3 regions of the Peribacillus sp. TH27 genome follow, and region 1 is predicted to be linked to each of the others. Evidence: riboswitches for the same ligand, from Rfam matches in the RefSeq annotation. Region 1 holds a riboswitch; each other region holds the start of a gene.
The links. A riboswitch is a leader RNA that binds a small molecule or an ion and turns the genes downstream of it on or off. The one in region 1 is predicted to bind cyclic di-AMP.

Region 1 (6,576 bases):
CTGGACTTTTAATAGCGATTTCACCAATTTCACCAACAGGCAAAGGCGTTCCATCCTCATCGATAATATTAATTTCTGTAAGTGGCATTGGCTTTCCAACGGTATGGCCTTTTGTAAAAGCATCCTGTGGTTCAAGCGAAGCCGCAATTGGTTGTCCTTCAGTTAACCCGTAAACTTGAACAACTCCAATTTGAGGAAACCTCTTTTTTAATTGTTCTAGTGCCCATGGCATTAGCGGGTCACCACCTGTATAAATAGTTTTTAAAGATTTTAGCTGATACTCTTCAATTTCAGGCAGATTTAGCATTTCATAAATCATAAAAGGGAATAAAAAAGAATCGGTCACATTTTCCTGTTCAATAACGGAAAGAATTCTTCCAATCTCGAATTCTTGGCTTTTTGTAATTATTACGCTTCCACCCATCATAAGAGTAGGAAGTGCGATATCTTCCATCGCTCCAACATGGTATAGTGGTCCTGTCGTCATGGCAACTTCTCGCCCTGTAAATTTCCATTTCAGCGCTTGTATCGTGGAAAACCAGAAAGTTGTATCATGAGTCCAAATTGCACCTTTAGGTCTTCCCGTTGTGCCTGATGTGTACATCAGCATGACCGGATCGTTTAATTTAATGTTATCGACTTTGACCTCATCTACCGAACCACTTTCTAAAACACTCCATGACTCAGACCAACCTGGGATTGAGCCATTTCTATGAGGTAGACAAAAATAACGCTCAACAGAAACATGATTACAAACTGATTCCAGATGATTGGCTAAGTTCGAATGGAAGCACAATATTCTTGTCTGTGAATCATTTAATGCATACTCAAGCTCAGCACTTGAAAGCCTAAAATTAAGTCGAACTGCAATTGCACCGATTTTCGCAATGGCAAAATATAGACTAAAATATTCGAGGCAGTTGTAAAGTAAAATACCGACACGATCCCCTTTTCGAACGCCAAATTCGTAAAGCTTGTTTGCATACGCATTTGATAAATGGTGGAGATCGATGTACGTCAATGACCTTCCTACTTCTTCTTTTATTGCTATTTTTCTAGGATTTATATTATTTAAATCATTTGCCATTTTTCTTGTGATAAAACCAACATCCAATGAAATTCCTCCTTTTCAAGGTAAGCAGATTCAAAATTCAATACTGTTCAAAATAATTCTCAATCTTTCTAAACAAGGCCCAATTTCTTTCCTCCTTTCTTCTAATTTTGGTTGCAAGATTCATTCCAAAACGGAAAAACCCTATACTGACTTACTTTTCTTATTTATCGAGGAATATCCAAATGTTTATTTTCCGATTTTTCAGAAAATAAATAAAAAAAATCAACTTAAGTTAGATCAGTTGATTTTTTATTCTTCAGTTTTCATAATTTATATAATAATTAATCTGTTCTATAGCCTTTTTTCTCCTTTAATGTGAACTATATCTACACTAATACGGAAATTATAATATAAATCCGGGATTTCGGAATGCATTCTGAAATCCCGGATTTATATTTATTGGTCAGAAATTTGATATTTTTTAATTTTATCGTAAAGGGTAGAATTTCCTATTCCAAGAGCTTCCGCAACCCGTTTTTTATCAAACTTAAACCTCCTTAACGCTCTTTCTATTGTCTTCTTTTCTGTTTCCTCTACACTATCCTTTAAACTTACTTCTTTCCTATTCACCTTATGACGTTTTAGATAATCAGGTAAAGCATCTTTTCCCATTACCTCGTCATTTGATAGGTGAACACCTGCATCAATCACATTCTCTAGTTCTCTGACATTCCCTGGCCAGTTATATTGCTCTATTAATGAAAGCACCTCAGGGTGTATAGAGGTTACTCGTTTTCCTATTCGGGCTGTGACTTTTTTTAAAAAATAATCTACAAGTAAAGAGATATCTTCGATTCTATCACTTAAAGGAGGAACAAATAATTGGACAGCATTAATTCTATAAAATAGGTCTTCACGAAATAGCTTTTCTTCAACCAATTTTTCTAAAGGGCGATTTGTTGCAGCAATCACTCGAACATTAAGTTTTTTTGGGTAAAGCGAACCTACAGGCTCAAATTCTTTCTCCTGAAGGACCCTTAATAACTTGACTTGCATTTGCTGAGGCATATCACCAATTTCGTCAAGGAAAACAGTTCCACCATCAGCAAATTGAAACTTTCCAAGTTTACCTCCCTTTTTTGCCCCTGTAAAGGCACCATCTTCATACCCGAAAAGTTCAGATTCTAACAAGTGTTCCGGAATTGAACTACAATTTATTTTCACTAGTGGTTTGTCGCTTCTCCCACTTAACTGATGAATGCTATGTGCTATTATTTCCTTGCCTGTACCGCTTTCTCCTCTAATTAGTACAGAGATATCACCTCTAGCCACCCTTTTCACACGTTCTTTTAACTGTTGTATTTTTTGTGAATTGCCAATTAAATTGTGTAAGGAATACTTTACTCCATTTGTAACATCACTTTCATTTCTGTAAAAATTATGTTTTGTCAGTATCTCCTTAATGTGGCTATTCATTTTATTCCAGTCATCAAGATCACGAAACATTATTGTCCCAATCGCACCAATTATTTCCTCATTTTCGATGATAGGAATGCGATTAGCGATAACAAAATCACCACGAAGAAAATGTATATCAGCGATTTCCGATTTACCTATTTGCACTACTAGGTGTAGCCTTGTATTTTCAATTATATTCGTCACATGTTCACCAATCACTGAGTCGCGTTCAACATTTAAAAATTCACAATATTTATTGCTAATATATTGAATTTTCCCATTACTATCGACAATTACAATTCCATAATATGTACTTTCAAATACCATATCTAATAGTTTATTATTGGAGAATTGTCCAGTCTTCATCATAAGTCTCCTTTACCTAGAATCCTTTACCATATAATACCACGCATTATATTCAATACATATTTACGAAGTGAAAATGTTTCAAAAAAGACTGCGAAATAAAGTGTTCATTAAAAAGAAATCGATGGAGATATTTTATACCCTCACTAGCGTAATCAATCGGATTATAACGATCTGAGTATGCCATTTCCGAAAAATAAATAAGTATACTAAAAGACTTTAATCCTTCCAGTTTATATTTTAGGGAAGCCATACTCTAATATGTTTGTCAAATAGGTTTGGAAAATGAGATCACATACGTAAATAATCAAAAGACCTATTTAGTATTTGAAACAGAGTAATAAGCCAAAAAAAGGATAATGGTAAAAAACTATTCTTTTTTTCGTGGTTATCCTCTGCTTTCTCTCATAAATGAAAGTTTACGCTGCTGTCCCGATACTTGAATAGAAAAAAGCTCTGTAAAGGTTCCTCTTAACAGAGCTTACCGACATATTAAAGTATTTTTACCAAGTCTTTTCTAGCACTCAAGCAAATACTCTCACCTAGATAATCCATTTGCTCCTCATCAGATAGGTTAACAACAATCTCCTGAGAGCCTGATACACACTATACCACTCTTTTTGAACCAACAAAATGGACCTTTTTTAATTTAGCCTCAAACGTAATTCTATTAGGCTGAAAGCGACTTTGGGTAATGTTTAAGTGTCGAAGATGATACTCAGTTACTCCCTTGTTTTGAAAAAACTTTAGAGCATACTCATGTAAATTCCTCCCTAAATCAGCTCGACGTTTTTCAGGAATTAGATAATAGATTTAGATAATAGATTTACATAACCAATCTCATTGCCTCTGACTGTCGTATTGTAAGCTTCAATTGACCAATTGGTATGCCATTTTCTACCACTATCACAAAATCATCGGGTATTTTCCAAGGAATAAACTTTAACACACTGTAAGTCTAAATTACACGATAGAAGAAAAAAATGAAAAAAGGGAACTGTTATGGCTGAAAATCAATCAAGTTTACCTTGAAAAATGTAGGAACTATCCGATATATAAAAATAATTAAGTGTTTATATTGAGAACAATAATGGTGGTGTGTGCTCAGTATGGAAATTATCGAAAAATGTCGAAAAAAGTCTTATATTCCCGAATTTTCTTTAAATAATTATTGTAAGCGCTTCATTTTAATGTTACATTATTGATTCATCCCTTAAAAATAAGGAAGAAAGGAAGTATTTTATAATCACTGAATAGAACTACATAGATTAAAAAAGGAGGATGAAATTGGTAAAAGAGGAAGCGTAAATGGGGATTTACACCACACACATATCTCAAAGATTACCAAACTTTATATCAAACTTGCGATTTTAAAAAGATTTTAAATGTCTCATGTATTAATATCATTTGAATCATCGTATTTTCAATGAGCCCACTCTAAAAAAGAGGATGAATTTTTATAATCGTAGAGAAAGATGGCGTGCCCCTAAATCCTATAATAAATATTTACAGATTAATATTTTTATTATAAGTTGGTTCTCTTAATCTTATTAATAGAACGGGGAAACCATTTTGCTGATATTTTCCGCTAGGGGTGAATTCAGAGATGATAGGGTATTTGTGTTTCCAATTCCTAACCCGACAGCTAACCTCGTCAGAGTCTAAAGGGAACATGTATGAATAGTCACGCCAATAGGAATCGACAAATGAAGTGTCTTTTCTTTCGGTATAAAGACAGAATTTTCAAAAAATAAAATTCACTTTCTTTCTATTTAATAACTTGTATCCCTTACGAGACAAAATGTTTTTACATCAAAGAACTTATGGAATGTGAGGAAAGTAAATGAAGAAAATTAAATTAAGTTTAGCTAGCCAAATATTCATTGGATTAATTCTAGGGATTATTGTTGGTGCCATTTTTTATGGTAATGAGACTGCCCAAGGCTATTTACAACCATTGGGAGATATGTTCTTACGCATGATTAAAATGATTGTTGTACCAATCATTGTTTCAAGTCTGATTGTTGCCGTTGCAGGGGTAGGCGATTTGAAATCAGTAGGTAAAATTGGTGCCAAATCACTTTTATACTTTGTGGTAGTAACGCAAATAGCAATTCTTGTTGGTCTGGTTTCCGCTAATTTACTTCAGCCGGGCGCTGGTATAAACATGAACCAGCTTGAACAAACAGATATATCCAGTTATGTAGATACAGCAGAAACTAAGCAGCATGAATCTTTTGTAGATACAATTGTTCACATCGTACCATCGAATCCGATTAAAGCGATGGTAGAAGGCGATATGCTAGCCATTATTTTCTTCTCTGTATTATTTGGCGTTAGTATTGCCGCAATTGGAGAAAAAGGTAAACCGGTATTTCGATTCTTCCAAGGTACGGCAGAAGGGATGTTCTACTTAACCAACTTGATTATGAAATTCGCTCCAGTCGGTGTATTTGCACTAATAGGGGTAACAATCTCTAAATTCGGTTTGGCGTCATTAATTCCTTTAGGTAAGTTAGCGCTTTCAGTATATGGAACAATGCTTTTCTTTGTACTTGTCGTTCTTGGAATTATTGCTAAAGTAGTAGGGTTTGGTATTTTTAAATTGATTAAGCTTCTAAAAGAAGAGTTAATTTTAGCATTTTCAACAGCTAGTTCGGAATCCGTCCTCCCAAAAATCATGGAAAAAATGGAGAAGGCCGGATGTCCAAAACATATTGCATCATTCGTAATTCCGACAGGCTACTCTTTCAACCTTGATGGTTCTACGTTATATCAAGCATTAGCAGCCATTTTCATTGCTCAAATGTATGGAATTGATTTGAGCATCATGCAGCAAATTACCTTAATGCTAGTGTTGATGATTACATCTAAAGGAATTGCAGGTGTACCAGGTGTCTCCTTCGTCGTCCTTTTGGCAACACTAGGCACCGTCGGTATTCCAATTGAAGGCTTAGCATTTATTGCTGGTATTGACCGTATTCTTGATATGGGTCGTACGGCAGTGAATGTTGTAGGTAATGCACTTGCAGCAATCGTTATTTCTAAATGGGAAGGTCAATTCCACCCTCCTGCCAATAATAAAAATCTAGAACAAGTATCTTAATATTAAAATCCAGAGTAGTGTGTCACTCTGGATTTTTTTGGTGTAGTTTTCTGTTTACCTTCACGTCAGATCATTCCTTCCTGCTTCCAAATTTAGTGACTTTCATTTTGTCTCAGTCAGAAGTCTTAAACATGAAAATGCCAGATTGCCAGATGTTCAATTACCATTTACTTTCTTTTAAGGCTTTACTTCCTTCGTTAATCTCGTATGAAAAAATTCAATAAAGGTATTATCGTAAAGGAAACCTTTTCTTTAAATGGATGAGATGAGAGTGATATTGTTTCTTCCTCACAGGACTAATACTTGCCTTGCTCATTAAGTATTAGGTGATTTTGTTTGTCTTGCATTTTAAACTTCATATTAGGGCTTCCTCCTTAAGGTTTTGAGTTAGAATGGTATCTACACTCATATCTTACTGAGGAGCTCTATTTTTTTCAAAATCAAAAAATAGCTATCTACAGGAATGCTAACCTGCCCCGATAGTTCCATAATAAAAAAGATTACCTTAGCCATTATTGAAGTAAAGTAACTGGTAGTTGAGTAAAAAAATAAGAGCTGTCGAAACAGCTCTTCGCATAAATCTTTCGCCTAT
Region 2 (6,576 bases), 2.4 Mb from region 1:
TCCTTTTTCATTGGGAGTTATCAGTCAGTACTTTCTCAGAAGTGATTACTTTATTCACTTTTTCAGTGAAATTACCATTTTTCAATTTCTGATTATTGCTCTGCAATATTTCTATTTAAAGGAATTTTCAGAACGGAATAATTATTTGGTGCTTTTAATGATTGTTCTATTCTATCTGGCCACGTGGCTTGTTAAAGCCTTTTTAGCGTACATCCAAGTGGGCGTATTTGTATAAGGTGGGTGAAAACAATGAAAAAATGGAAAATTGCAGCCGTATCAGTGGCATCGGCTGCGTTAATAACCGTTAACTTTTACCTTATTGAAAAGAAAGAAAGCAAAGTAGAACGAACTGTTTTTGTCGAAAACTGGACAAAGGTAAAAAAAGATACAATTACGGATACTATTCAAACAAAAGGGGTAGTTAAACCTGTAGAAGAGTATGATATCTATTTCGATACCAAGAAAAATGATTTTCAGAAATTCCTTGTAAAAGAGGGAGATGAGGTAACGGCTGGATCTTCGTTGTTTGAATATACTACACCCGAACTTGATGCTCTCAAAGGAAATCTAGAAGCGGAAAAAACTGCCGCTGAGGGTGAAATGGTGGGGATTAATGATTACATTGATAAGTTGAAAGCTTATCAAGGAAGTTTGACAAGTAATTCTAATAAAGCAGTAATCGATAATTCGATAGAAAAGAGCTTAAATATTGATATAACAACTACCTCTTCAGACTTGATTGAAAGTAATATTGAGCAAGAAATGTACAAGCTGGAACTTGAAAAAAACCGCTTGGAAGAAAAGGTTGTTATGCTGGATGCTCAATTAAGTTCAATTGAGGAGCAAAAAGTCGCGGTTGAGACGGCGAGTGAGGCTGATGGTGTTGTAAAAAATATCAATAAAAACCTGAATAATCCCATTATATCCATTGTTTCAACAAATGTGGCAATTGAAGGGGATTTCTCTGAAGAGGAGATGAAAAAAGCTGAAGTGGGCATGACTATAAAGGCAAGTTCCCCTGATTTAAAAAAGGCGTTGAACGGAACAATAGGTCGTATACATTCTTATCCAGAAGAGGAGCCATCACTAAAAAAAGATAACAGATTTCCATTTCAGGCATTGATTGAGCCAGGAGATGAAGAAACTAAACCTTTGTTGGTAGGGTCAAAAGTCAATCTTACTGTAATAACCAATGAGAAAGCGGGTGTACCCTCTATCCCTGTAGAGGCAGTACATCATAAAAAAAAGCCGCATGTCTACAAATTGACTAAAAAAGGCTATGTGGATAAACACTATATTACAAAAGGGCTTAAAGCAGAAGGAAAGCAAGAACTCATAAAGGGACCGGCGGTAGGTGATGTTATTCTAATAGAACCGAATAGGATTGTGAAAAATCATTCTTATTTTGTTACTCCAATTCAGTTTGAGAAGGTGAAATCTGCTAGTTATAAAAAATTCACCACTCGGGAAAAGGTGAGGTATATATTACTGGGTATGTTAGAAAAATAATCCATTTTTTCATTATTCGAGAGAGGGGATATATCAATCAGTTTTATTGTTATTTATATATCCATATAACAAAATTAAGCAAAATAGAGAATGTGTTATTATAGGTAAAATAGTCACTAATACAGAATATTCAGACATTTGCAAAGGTTTTTTCTTAAAGGGACAAGAAAAAATATTTACAGAATAACATTTTTAGTATAATATTTTATTATTAAGTATTCGCTTAATCTTATTACAAGAACGGGGGACCCATTTTTGCGGATTTTTTTCGCTAGGGGTGAATTCAGAAATGAAAGGGCTTTTGTGTTTCCAATTCCTAACCCGACAGCTAACCTCGTCAGCGTCTTTAAGGGAACATGTGTGAATATTCACGCCTATAGGAAATCGACACATGAAGTGTCTTTTTTTTCGGCGTAAAGATAGAGTTTTTCAATAAAAGAAAAATTACTTTCTTTCTATTAGTATCTTGTTTCCCTTACCGAGACAAAATGTTTTTGCTTTAAAGACTTTATGGAAGGTGAGGAAAGTAAATGAAGAAATTTAAATTAAGTTTAGCTAGCCAAATTTTTATTGGTTTAATTCTAGGGATTATTGTTGGTGCCATTTTTTATGGTAATGCGACAGCCCAAAACTTTTTACAACCATTCGGAGACATTTTCCTACGAATGATTAAAATGATTGTAGTACCAATCATTGTGTCAAGTCTTATCGTTGCAGTTGCGGGTGTAGGTGATTTAAAAGCAGTAGGTAAACTAGGAGCTAAATCACTTTCATACTTTGTGGTGGTAACAATGATAGCGATTGCTGTTGGTCTAGTTTCCGCGAATATTATCCAGCCTGGTGCTGGTGTAAATATGAACAATCTAGAACAAACTGATATTTCTACCTATGTTGATACAGCAGAAACTAAGCAGCATGAATCTTTTGTGGATACAATTGTTCACATTGTGCCATCCAATCCAATTAAAGCTATGGTAGAAGGCGATATGCTAGCAATCATTTTCTTCTCTGTTTTGTTTGGACTTAGTATTGCGGCTATCGGTGAAAAAGGTAAACCTGTATTCCGTTTCTTCCAAGGTGCAGCAGAAGGAATGTTCTACTTAACTAATATGGTCATGAAATTTGCTCCTATCGGGGTATTTGCACTAATCGGTGTGACCATCTCCAAGTTCGGTTTGGAATCTTTAATTCCATTAGGTAAGTTAGCGCTTTCTGTATACGGAACAATGATTTTCTTTGTAATTGTCGTTCTGGGTCTTATTGCAAAATTTGTAGGGTTCAATATCTTTACGTTGATTAAGCTTCTAAAAGAGGAATTAATTCTTGCGTTCTCGACAGCAAGTTCAGAGGCAGTTCTTCCGAGAATCATGGAAAAAATGGAGAAAGCGGGATGTCCGAAGCATATTGCTACGTTTGTTATTCCGACAGGATACTCTTTTAACCTTGATGGTTCTACATTATATCAAGCGTTAGCAGCTATCTTCATCGCTCAAATGTATGGGATTGATTTAAGCGCTTATGAACAAATTACACTAATGTTAGTGTTAATGATCACATCTAAGGGGATTGCAGGTGTACCTGGTGTATCTTTCGTAGTTCTTTTAGCGACATTAGGAACAGTTGGTATTCCAATTGAAGGTTTAGCATTTATTGCTGGTATTGACCGTATTCTTGATATGGGCCGTACAGTAGTAAACGTTATTGGTAATTCACTTGCAGCAATCGTTATCTCAAAATGGGAAGGTCAATTCAACCCTCCTGCCAATAATGAAAAACTAGAACAAGTTTCTTAATATAAAAAAACCAGAGTGATATGTCACTCTGGTTTTTTTTGTGAATTTTGAAAAACTAATTCTTATTTTTGAACAATCCAGAAGCGGCAATCTGATGAGAAAGTGATGACATCATCGCTTTCATGGAATAATTCACTTCGGTAAAAACTTTCTAGGAAAGTAAAACCTGCTTCATTGAGACAGTCAAAGACCTCCCGCTGATTAGGTATATGAAGAAAGGTATCTTTTTGTAGGGTCTTTCCAGAAGTGAAAATATCACCAAACTCATATAGCCGGTCATCCTGTTTACCTTCACACCAAATCATTTCTTCCTGCTCCCAAAAATTCAGGTAATTTTCATTTTTGTCACGGTCATGGGTGGTAAAAATGAAAATTCCATCAGATACTAAAACACGGTTAATTTCTTTTAAAGCTAGAATGCGGTTTTTTCGTTGAGGGATTTGCATTAAACCATTAAAGGTGAAGATTGCTTTATCGAATGATGAGTTATTGAAAGGAAGGTCTGTGGCGTCGCCAAGGATAAAAGGTATATCTAGGTTTTCTTCGCGTGATATTTTCCGGGCTTCTTGTAGCATGGCAGGAGTTAAGTCGAACCCGGTTATTTTGTGGAAACCTTGTTTATATAAGGAAAAGGTGGTTCTTCCTGTACCACAACCGATATCAAGGATTTTGTCATCTTGGGAAAAATATTTCTCGAATGCATACTTTTCAGATTGCCACAGGCCTATCTTTTTCGTTGCATCGGCATAAAGGGGAGTGGCTTCATGAAAAGAATTAATGATAAAACCTTTTTCAATTTTATCCATCGTCATTCCTCCAAACCTTTATTTTTACTATAATATGGATATTTATTTTTGTCGAGCTTGGATCTATCTTATTTAAATTAATGGCTGAACTTTTTACATGGTAAGAAATAAAGGCATATATCTTTCACTATAATGTCATAAAATGCAGGTGTGGATTTACATTCTTAATTATATAACCTTCGTGAAATCCAAAAAGTTTGATAAAATAACACTAATGATTGAAAGGGTCGGAGGGGATAAGGTTATGAAAAATGAAAGTAATGATATTTTATATATGCATATGCAGGCTTCCGAACGGTTTGTCCTTTTTAACGGTCTTACTTTTCAAGAGTTTGCCTTCTCACTGCCATATACCTTGAATTCCATCTTATTATTGAAACATCAATTCGATGGTGGGGAATATAATTTGAATGTTCTGCTTGAAAGCGTATCATCTGAAGATATTTCTAAACTCCTTAAAGAGAATGTTCAAGGGTATGGGGATTTCTGTTGGATCGATTTTGAAGAGGCAGACGGATTAGATGAATTAGAGGGGAGGGAAATATCGGAACTTTTATATTTAGGGCATACGAAAAATCATTTGGAGCCTCCTTTTTTTCGTAAACTGAATAATCAGTTCGTGTATCTTGCTCAGGATGACGGCTGGTTTAATAAAATTTATTTTCGTTCTCTTTCGACATATTATAATATGTTAGGGAGTCTAATTCCATTGAAGCTGGAGCCATTAAAAGTGGAAAGAAATTGGTTGAGGATCAGAAAGAAAAAAGAATTAACGGCTATTCCTGTAGATATCATTACTGCCTTGGCCCCTATTCTGGCAGAGGGTCTCGTTTTTTCATTCAGGCATGTTAAGTACTCAAGGACTAAGATTGAGGTTCCGGCATGGGTTGTGGGGGATTATTTAAACATGGATGAGATGTATGACGACTTTTCTGATAGAAAAATAAAAGAACCGGATGTCTTTATCACCTTTCATCGAAAGGAAAAAGTATGGGAGAGTGTTATAAAAAGCAACTCATTCTCATAATACCTCGAAAGTTGCCTGGGGTTACATAGAAGGAATTTTTACCCTTGATATATATGAGGTTTTTAGGTGTAAAACTTACTATCCCATGCATAAAGTAATTAATGGTCTATTTTATCATTGGAAAACCACCAATGATAGAAGTTTCACTTTTCCACGCATCAACAGGCTGTAAAGGTAATAAAAAAGGAAAAAATTTGGGTCAACAGCCTGTAAATGCCCGATTGGTTCCGACGCACAAGATGTGCTAACACAGGAGTTGCCACAGGACGTGGCGAATTTAGCCTGTGATTATACTAAGGTAATCATTGGAAAACCACCAATGATAGAAGTTTCACTTTTCCCCGCATCAACAGGCTGTAAAGGTAATAAAAAAGGGGGAATTTCGGGTCAACAGCCTGTAAATGCCCGATTGGTTTAACTAACCATCATTGGAAAACCACCAACGATAGAAGTTTCACTTTATCCGTTTTAGTGTAAAATGATACAATGAACAAGGTTAATAGAATATTGGAGGGTAATAACTCATGAAAACTAAACTTGGTTTGCTTTATGGTGGGAAATCTGCGGAGCATGATGTTTCAATGCAGACGGCTTTAGCGGTCATTAAAGCTCTCGATTTAGCAAAGTTTGATATATATCCGATTTACATAACAAAAGATGGTTCTTGGATAAATGGACCGAAGTTAACAGGACCTGCTGAGAGTGTGGAGGCTCTAACTTTTACAACTGAAAGATCGATCTCTCCTCTTGCTCTACAAGCTCATTCAACGGATGAAAATAGTGGATCTACGGGATATGATGTCATTTTCCCACTACTTCACGGACCGAATGGGGAAGATGGAACCGTACAAGGGATGCTTGAGCTATTGAATCTTCCTTATGTAGGGAATGGAGTTCTAGCTTCATCTGCTGGAATGGATAAGGTAATCATGAAAAATATTTTTGCTCAGGCTGGTCTTCCGCAAGTGAAATACACTTGGTTTATCCGCTCTGAGTGGGAGAAAAATACTGAAAGCTCCATTAATAAGGTGGCAGAAGAGTTAGGGTACCCATGCTTCGTTAAACCGGCTAATTTAGGTTCAAGTGTCGGTATCAGCAAATGTAATGATGCAGACGAATTAGAAAAAGCAGTTGCAGAAGCATTTCAATTTGACCGGAAGATAATCATCGAAGAAGGAGTCATTGCTCGTGAAGTTGAGTTTGGTATTCTTGGTAATGATGACCCCTCTTGTTCAGTAGCAGGAGAAATTATTCCTAAGAAAGACTTTGCCTTCTATGATTATTCAGCAAAATATGTTGACGGTAATTCAGCGATGGTCATTCCAGCGGAGATAAAGGAAAGTGAATATGCAGCTTTATCTGAAATGGCTATAACGGCCTTCAAGTCATTAGACTGTTCTGGACTGGTTCGAGCTGATTTCTTTTTAACGAAAGAAGGAAA
Region 3 (6,576 bases), 1.4 Mb from region 1:
AAATAAAAATGATGTGATAGGCGTTTATAGCTCAGCTAATCCCGAAGTAATTAAAAAACTAAAGCTACAAAATAACGATTTTCACTTACATTTTTTTCAGGTGTTTATAGAAGAGGAATCAGAATTCTTTAGGCATTTTGATGAGTGGATTGAAGAAATCGCACAGGATGGGCAGCATTTAGAAACACCCATCTATTTTATATTAAGAGAATTTTTTCGAACGCAGGAGCAATATCTAGATTTTATTGAGCAATTTGTATCATTAAATGAAGGTCAATACTCGCAAAAGGAAATAAATTCATGGTATCGAATTGTTATCAAAGTGTTCAGTGAAGTTCTAGAGAGGTTTACTGAAGCTAACAATAGATATTCTAATGAAATAATGAAAGCTCAACAGGATACGATTAATGAATTAGGCTCTCCTGTCATATCACTAAACGATAACACCGCGTTACTTCCCCTTATTGGCGATATTGACACAATGAGAGGGATGTTCTTGCTTGAAAACACGTTACAAATATGTGCAGAAAAAAATGTTACTAGGCTTTTTATAGACTTATCAGGTGTTCATGCAATCGACAGTGTATCTGCTCAACAACTGTCAAAATTGATTGAATCCTTACATCTAATTGGGGTTGATACAACTCTTTCGGGACTTCGTCCAGACATAGCTATTACTGCTGTGCAACTTCAACTGCCTTTTGATAAAGTAACGATAAAATCCACTTTGGCCCAAGCGATTAATACAAATGAATAAACTATCTACGGGCTGGGACACAAGGCCATAAAGCTAAAAATGGTTTAACTGGGGGAATTCTTACTTAAATGGTAAGGAAGTATTAAAGAGATTTGGTTTTCAAGTAGAAGAGAAAAATAGATTGAGGACGGTGGACCATTGGATAAACAAGTAACATATGATAATGAAGCAGAAATGGGCTATATTTACTTGGTTGAACCATACAAATACAAAATTTCATATACTGAAGAGCTCCCACAAAATAATGACATAATGTTAGATTTTTGTAACGACGTTCCGATCATCGGAATTGAATTAGCGGGAGCTACTGCGATAAAAATTAAACATCTTGTTGATACAGTACATATATTCAAAAAGGCAACTACTGCTGATAATGAGATTTTTTACTCTTTCAGATTGCATGATAAATCAGTAAAACAATCAGTTACTCATCCAGATACTGCGAAAATAGTGTTTCACTTTTCGGATGCTGACTGTTTAGATTTTATAGGGATTGATATTTATGACACAGATTCATACGATGAGACATTCTTAATTGGCGGATAAGCCCAATCTTTTTTAGGTCATCTCGTACAGCGAAAGCCGGAACCAATGAAAGGGTAGCCTGCTCCTTGGTTAGGGACCTAGGTTATTCAATATTTGCAAACACGGCTAGATCTTCTTTATTACCAACCACTAAAAGCATATCTTTTTCAAGGATATTCTGATCAGGTGATGGAGCTATGATAATTTCTCCATTACTCACGATGGCAATAACACTGATATTATATTTCGCACGTAAATCAAGCTCTCTGAGACTTTTTCCTGTCATGCTTATGGGTATAATGATTTCCTCGATATTGTATTCTTTTGAGAGTTCTATATAGTTCAGCATGTTGGGTGATAGGAGTTGATTAGCGACCCGTTCACCCATATCTCTTTCAGGGTAGATAACCCAGTCAGCACCAACTTTAGCGAGCACTTGACCGTGATGTTTATTTAGAGCTTTTGCTATTACCTTTTTCACTCCTAGTTCCTTTAAAAGCAATGTAGTTAAAATGCTTGACTGCATATCATTTCCGATGGCTACGATGACACAATCAAAATTACGGATTCCAATGGATTTTAGTGCCTCTTCTTCGGTAGTATCAGCCATAACTGCATGAGTTACACTTAATTCTGCATTCTCGACTCTTTCCTCGCTTACATCAATACCCAAGACTTCTTGTCCGGCTGTATATAATCTATGAGCTACACTCGTTCCGAATCTTCCTAAACCGATAACGGCATATTGTCGTTTTCCCATCTTTAACACTCCCTCATTAATGATTAACCAATCATGATTTTGCCTTTTGGACGGCGGAATGGATCTGGTTTACGTCTCATTGCGATAGCAAAAGCAAAAGTCAAAGGTCCAACCCGGCCCGCAAACATTGTGAAAATAATGAGCATCCGACCAATGGGGGATAATTCAGGGGTTAATCCCATTGAGAGACCCACGGTAGCAAATGCTGAAGTGGCTTCAAATAAAACCGTCAAGAAATCACTTCCGGTTTCTGTAATAGTCAGCAGAATGGTGATGGTTGAAACGATAAATACCCCGATGGAGGTAACGGATAATGCTTTAAATATCGTTTCATTCACAATGCGGTACCGAAACAATACCACATCTTCTTTTCCTTTAATCTGTGACCAAACCGTTCCAATCAGCGTCGCTAATGTGGTGGTTTTAATCCCACCGCCAGTCGATCCCGGTGAAGCCCCAACAAACATCAAGAAAATGATCAGCAGCAATGTGGGTTGTGTTAAATCAGGGATATTCAATGTATTAGAACCTGCTGTTCTCGGAGTAACGGATTGAAACAAAGAAGCCAACGTTTTCCCCATGAAAGATAAAGGCTGCAATGTTTTGGCATTTCCAAATTCAAATATAAAGATTAAGATGGCCCCGCCAATTGTAAGGATTAAGCTAGCCATCAGTACAACCTTCGTATGTACAGACAAACGATGGGTATCACGGTATTCGTAAATTTCATTCATCACGATAAATCCTATACCGCCTAATGTGATCAGGGAAGCGACTGTAAGGGTTACGAAAGGATCTGATGCATAAGTAGTCAAGCTCCTAAACCCTCCCATTAAGTCAAAGCCCGCATTATTGAAATTGGAAATCGAATGAAAAAGGCCGTAATAGATTGCTCTGCCTATTGGCATGTCAAAAGAAAAGCGAATCGATAGTATAACGGCACCTGAAATTTCAATAATGGCAGTGTAAATTAAAATCCTTTTTACTAACTTAACTACACCTGCCATAGATAAATTATTTAAAGACTCCTGCAAGACTAACCGGCCTTTTAAAGAAATTCTTTTGCCTAATAAGAAAAAGAAAAGCGTCGCAAATGACATAAACCCCAAGCCGCCTATTTGAATGAGTGATAAAATGACCAACTCTCCAAATGTTGTAAAAGTGGTTCCCGTATCTACTACGACAAGCCCTGTTACACATGTAGCAGAGGTTGAGGTAAATAAAGCATTTAGAAAAGAAAGACCATTCCCATTTTCAGTGGAAATCGGCAGGGTTAATAAATAGGCTCCAACAAGTATCAGGAAGGCAAAGCCAAGTACAAGAATTTTTGGTGGATCTAACAAATCTTTTGCTTTTATCAAATTGATCATCCTTACCCTGTTAATGAATTAGCAACCTACTAACAAACGTAATATATCCACAGATAACTAACCATTATCGAGTGATAGGGTTAGTATTTCGCTCGTACTGCATTCCATTCGTCATCCATCTAGATAAACAATCAATAGACCAAGTTCCTTTTGCTATACATGCGTCCATTCTGCACAAGCCCTTTTATTTGTGAAAAAAGGTATTCATTATCCTTAATCAAGCTTAGGTAATGCTCTTTGGAAAATCCTTTTTTAAAGCATAATAAAAAGACCTACATAACATCTGGCTGCTATTTTGTTACAGAAAAGCAAACAAAAAAGCCCCTGAAATAGGCGGTCTTATGACCTCCTTCGCTTTAGCCGACGAAGTTAGCTGACGGGTAGGATGGCGAAAGAGCTGATCTCATCCTTTCTGCAAGGCAGAATTAACCCCAAATGATTGGTTCCTCCGTACTCAATTTACTTGAGTTTAGGCCGAAATGCATTAAATTGATAAACGTATTCTACTCCCATCATTTACTAGTTGTAAACCCCTAAATTGTAAAAAAAATTTGCTAGAACAAAACAGAAAATTTACGTTTTTTTTACATATTAAAAACTTATTGACAAAAATTAGTTGGGACATTATGATAGGTTCGATAAATTTGAAAAATAACATCCAGTAATTTTATGTTTCTAATAAATAAATATATGGTATTTCCTTTTGGAATTAGATACAGAAAATCTCAAAGTTTATTGAATTCGTATTTTGAAATTTTAATACATTATATAAAAAAGGCGGGCAAGTATGGAGAAGACGTTTAATAGATATGTTGTTAACGCTACAGGTAAAGGTGGACAGACGTATTTAACTCAATGCCAGGATAAAGATGCACTAAGGAAATGGATAGCCGATCATGAGGATCAAATAATAATGAATGAGTTAAGGATAACAGATAAGAAAAAGAATCCATTGATAAATTTTTTTTCAAAGGTAATATCATCTGAATTCATAGGTCCTTATTAACTGGATCATGAAAATAATTGAACATTAAAAGTTAGTAGAGGGTCAAGCATATTGAATAATAATTCACTCATTATGTCCTTTTTCAGTATTTCAACTATTTAAATTCCTGCGTTAATCAGGCAATCTGAAGCTTAACATCCATATTACGTTATATTTTCAAACTCATTTATATTGAATGAGTTTTTTTGTGTATATTAAATATTGCGATGGAAATATTCAAAAAAGCTTAAAAGATTTGGATGTAATAGAGAATGTGATATCGAAAATGGCTCTAAAGGAAATGAGTAAAAAATCATGGAAGATTACCTTGATCCATAAGATATAAGGCATAACTTTTTCCTCATCAGTTTTCGATATTATGAGGAAGTTAGAGTATATGTCATATGGTAGTGTATATTCTCACAAGCCATTTACAAATTTTAAAGAAGAGAAGTAATAAAAAGGATTTATAGATTCATTGGCTTATGTAAATATGCAACGTGGGAAACATTATCCACTAGTGACTAACGGGGAAAGAATTTACAAAGATAAAAGCATTTTCGATTACTCTGCTAATAAACAAGAAGTTAAAGGTAGTGTGTCATTGGCAAATTATGCATTAGCGAACAATGAGTCGTAAGAAAATTGGAAATCAGATCCAGTCGAGGCGGGGGAAACCTCGCCCTGGATTATTCTCTAAGACATGTGGTAATCACTAGGGCGACAATACTTTTACTTAATATACATTTTTTAGATAGTTTGTCGCTTGGAAGTTATTGACTTTTTGCTCGTTTACTCCAATAATAGTCTTAAATACATCTTTATCCAATGACCTAAATGGTAATAAACTTAGGACTCTATGAAATTTTTTAGGAAACATGTGAAGTCCCTATGTAAACATCTGATTTACCTTTTTTTCTGTTTTATTTTGGCAAGTCATTCACTTCGTATGCAACCCGTATTCCAGATTCAATCGCCCCTTGCATCCAAGCGTGAGTAAGAGTAGTATGTTCACCGGCAAAGTGCACTCTTCCTTCAGGTATAGGGATATAGGGATACAACTCGGTTTCCTGACCCGGTTCAAAAGCAGCGAAACCTCCAGAAGAATACTCATTATCGACCCAACTAAAGGAAGTTCCTGATACAAACTCAGAATAGACTTGGTCTCCATAAATTTCAGCTAAGTTCTTTAAAGCATATTGAATGCGCTCTTCGTTTGATAGACCGTTCCATATTAAAGCCTCATCCGCCCATGTATAGCTTGCCAAAACCACAGCAGGACCTTTTGTACCAATCCCCTGACTTGGGTAATAAGTGAATCGAATCGGAAGGTCAGTTATGGATTTACCACCATATTGATGGTGCCTTTCCCAAAACCTGCTTTTAAACTGGATTCCGATTTTTGTTGCGCTCATATAGTTCAGTTCACGAATTGCTCTCCGTTTATAATAGGAAAAAGAATGGTATGGTTCAACTTTCACAAATTGTAACACTGAAAAGGGAATAGTTATGATGGCAAGATCACCAGTTATGGTGGAATCCTCTAGGGTGTGCGGGTGGGTGGAATGGATGGTTACACGGTTGTTATGTTGGACAATTTTCGTCATCCTTTGATAGAACATAATGACATCTTTTAATTGTGGAAGAAATGCCCTTGGAAGCAGATCCATACCACCGGTTATCTCATAGTAACGATTTGCTCCAAAGGACGCCGCTTCTCGCAAAACTTCAACAAATGACATCCCCATATATGCTTCGTAGTCAAGGAGTAAACCGATCATATCGACCGCGCCATCTGAAAAAGTCGTTCCATATTGATAATGGTAAGTGTTTAAGAAAGTTCCTAGTGAGTAGTTTTTAAATTCTTTTTCTACGAGATTCCAATTTCTCTTTGGATCTTGTTTAATAAAATCGAGAATGGGCTGTGTAGCTAAATTCATCAGCATCTCTGCGCTTTTATCTTTTTCATTCGGGGCAACGGGAAAGTTGAGAATACCAGGAGACCGTTCAAAAATGTTAAGACGTGTTTTGATACCATTGAGATAAAGAATATCCATTGGAGTTCGGTTAATAAACTGGTTTACGGTTAGTCCGAATTTTTTAATATACTCTAATGTCAAAAAATGACCTTCAGGAATACGCATTGGACCTAGGTTTAAATAAAGCCCATTGCTAAAGG

Region 2: it holds a riboswitch for cyclic di-AMP, as region 1 does, so the genes downstream of both, JFU24_RS15055 (cation:dicarboxylate symporter family transporter) here and JFU24_RS26990 (cation:dicarboxylate symporter family transporter) in region 1, are expected to answer to the same signal.
Region 3: it holds a riboswitch for cyclic di-AMP, as region 1 does, so the genes downstream of both, JFU24_RS20425 (TrkH family potassium uptake protein) here and JFU24_RS26990 (cation:dicarboxylate symporter family transporter) in region 1, are expected to answer to the same signal.

Annotation. Positions count from the first base shown of each region.
Region 1 covers NZ_JAEKEV010000002.1:5,299,520-5,306,095, reverse strand. The annotation lists gene JFU24_RS27000 (acyl-CoA synthetase) at 1-1,114, opposite strand, end outside; gene JFU24_RS26995 (sigma-54 interaction domain-containing protein) at 1,511-2,878, opposite strand; cyclic di-AMP (ydaO/yuaA leader) riboswitch at 4,407-4,554, shown strand; gene JFU24_RS26990 (cation:dicarboxylate symporter family transporter) at 4,722-5,984, shown strand.
Region 2 covers NZ_JAEKEV010000002.1:2,850,398-2,856,973, reverse strand. The annotation lists gene JFU24_RS15065 (hypothetical protein) at 1-235, shown strand, start outside; gene JFU24_RS15060 (efflux RND transporter periplasmic adaptor subunit) at 250-1,509, shown strand; cyclic di-AMP (ydaO/yuaA leader) riboswitch at 1,720-1,867, shown strand; gene JFU24_RS15055 (cation:dicarboxylate symporter family transporter) at 2,040-3,302, shown strand; gene JFU24_RS15050 (class I SAM-dependent methyltransferase) at 3,365-4,108, opposite strand; gene JFU24_RS15045 (hypothetical protein) at 4,353-5,135, shown strand; gene JFU24_RS15040 (D-alanine--D-alanine ligase) at 5,660-6,576, shown strand, end outside.
Region 3 covers NZ_JAEKEV010000002.1:3,941,562-3,948,137, forward strand. The annotation lists gene JFU24_RS20410 (STAS domain-containing protein) at 1-757, shown strand, start outside; gene JFU24_RS20415 (DUF2283 domain-containing protein) at 896-1,303, shown strand; gene JFU24_RS20420 (potassium channel family protein) at 1,386-2,042, opposite strand; gene JFU24_RS20425 (TrkH family potassium uptake protein) at 2,066-3,412, opposite strand; cyclic di-AMP (ydaO/yuaA leader) riboswitch at 3,756-3,898, opposite strand; gene JFU24_RS20430 (hypothetical protein) at 4,200-4,418, shown strand; gene JFU24_RS20435 (flavin monoamine oxidase family protein) at 5,321-6,576, opposite strand, start outside.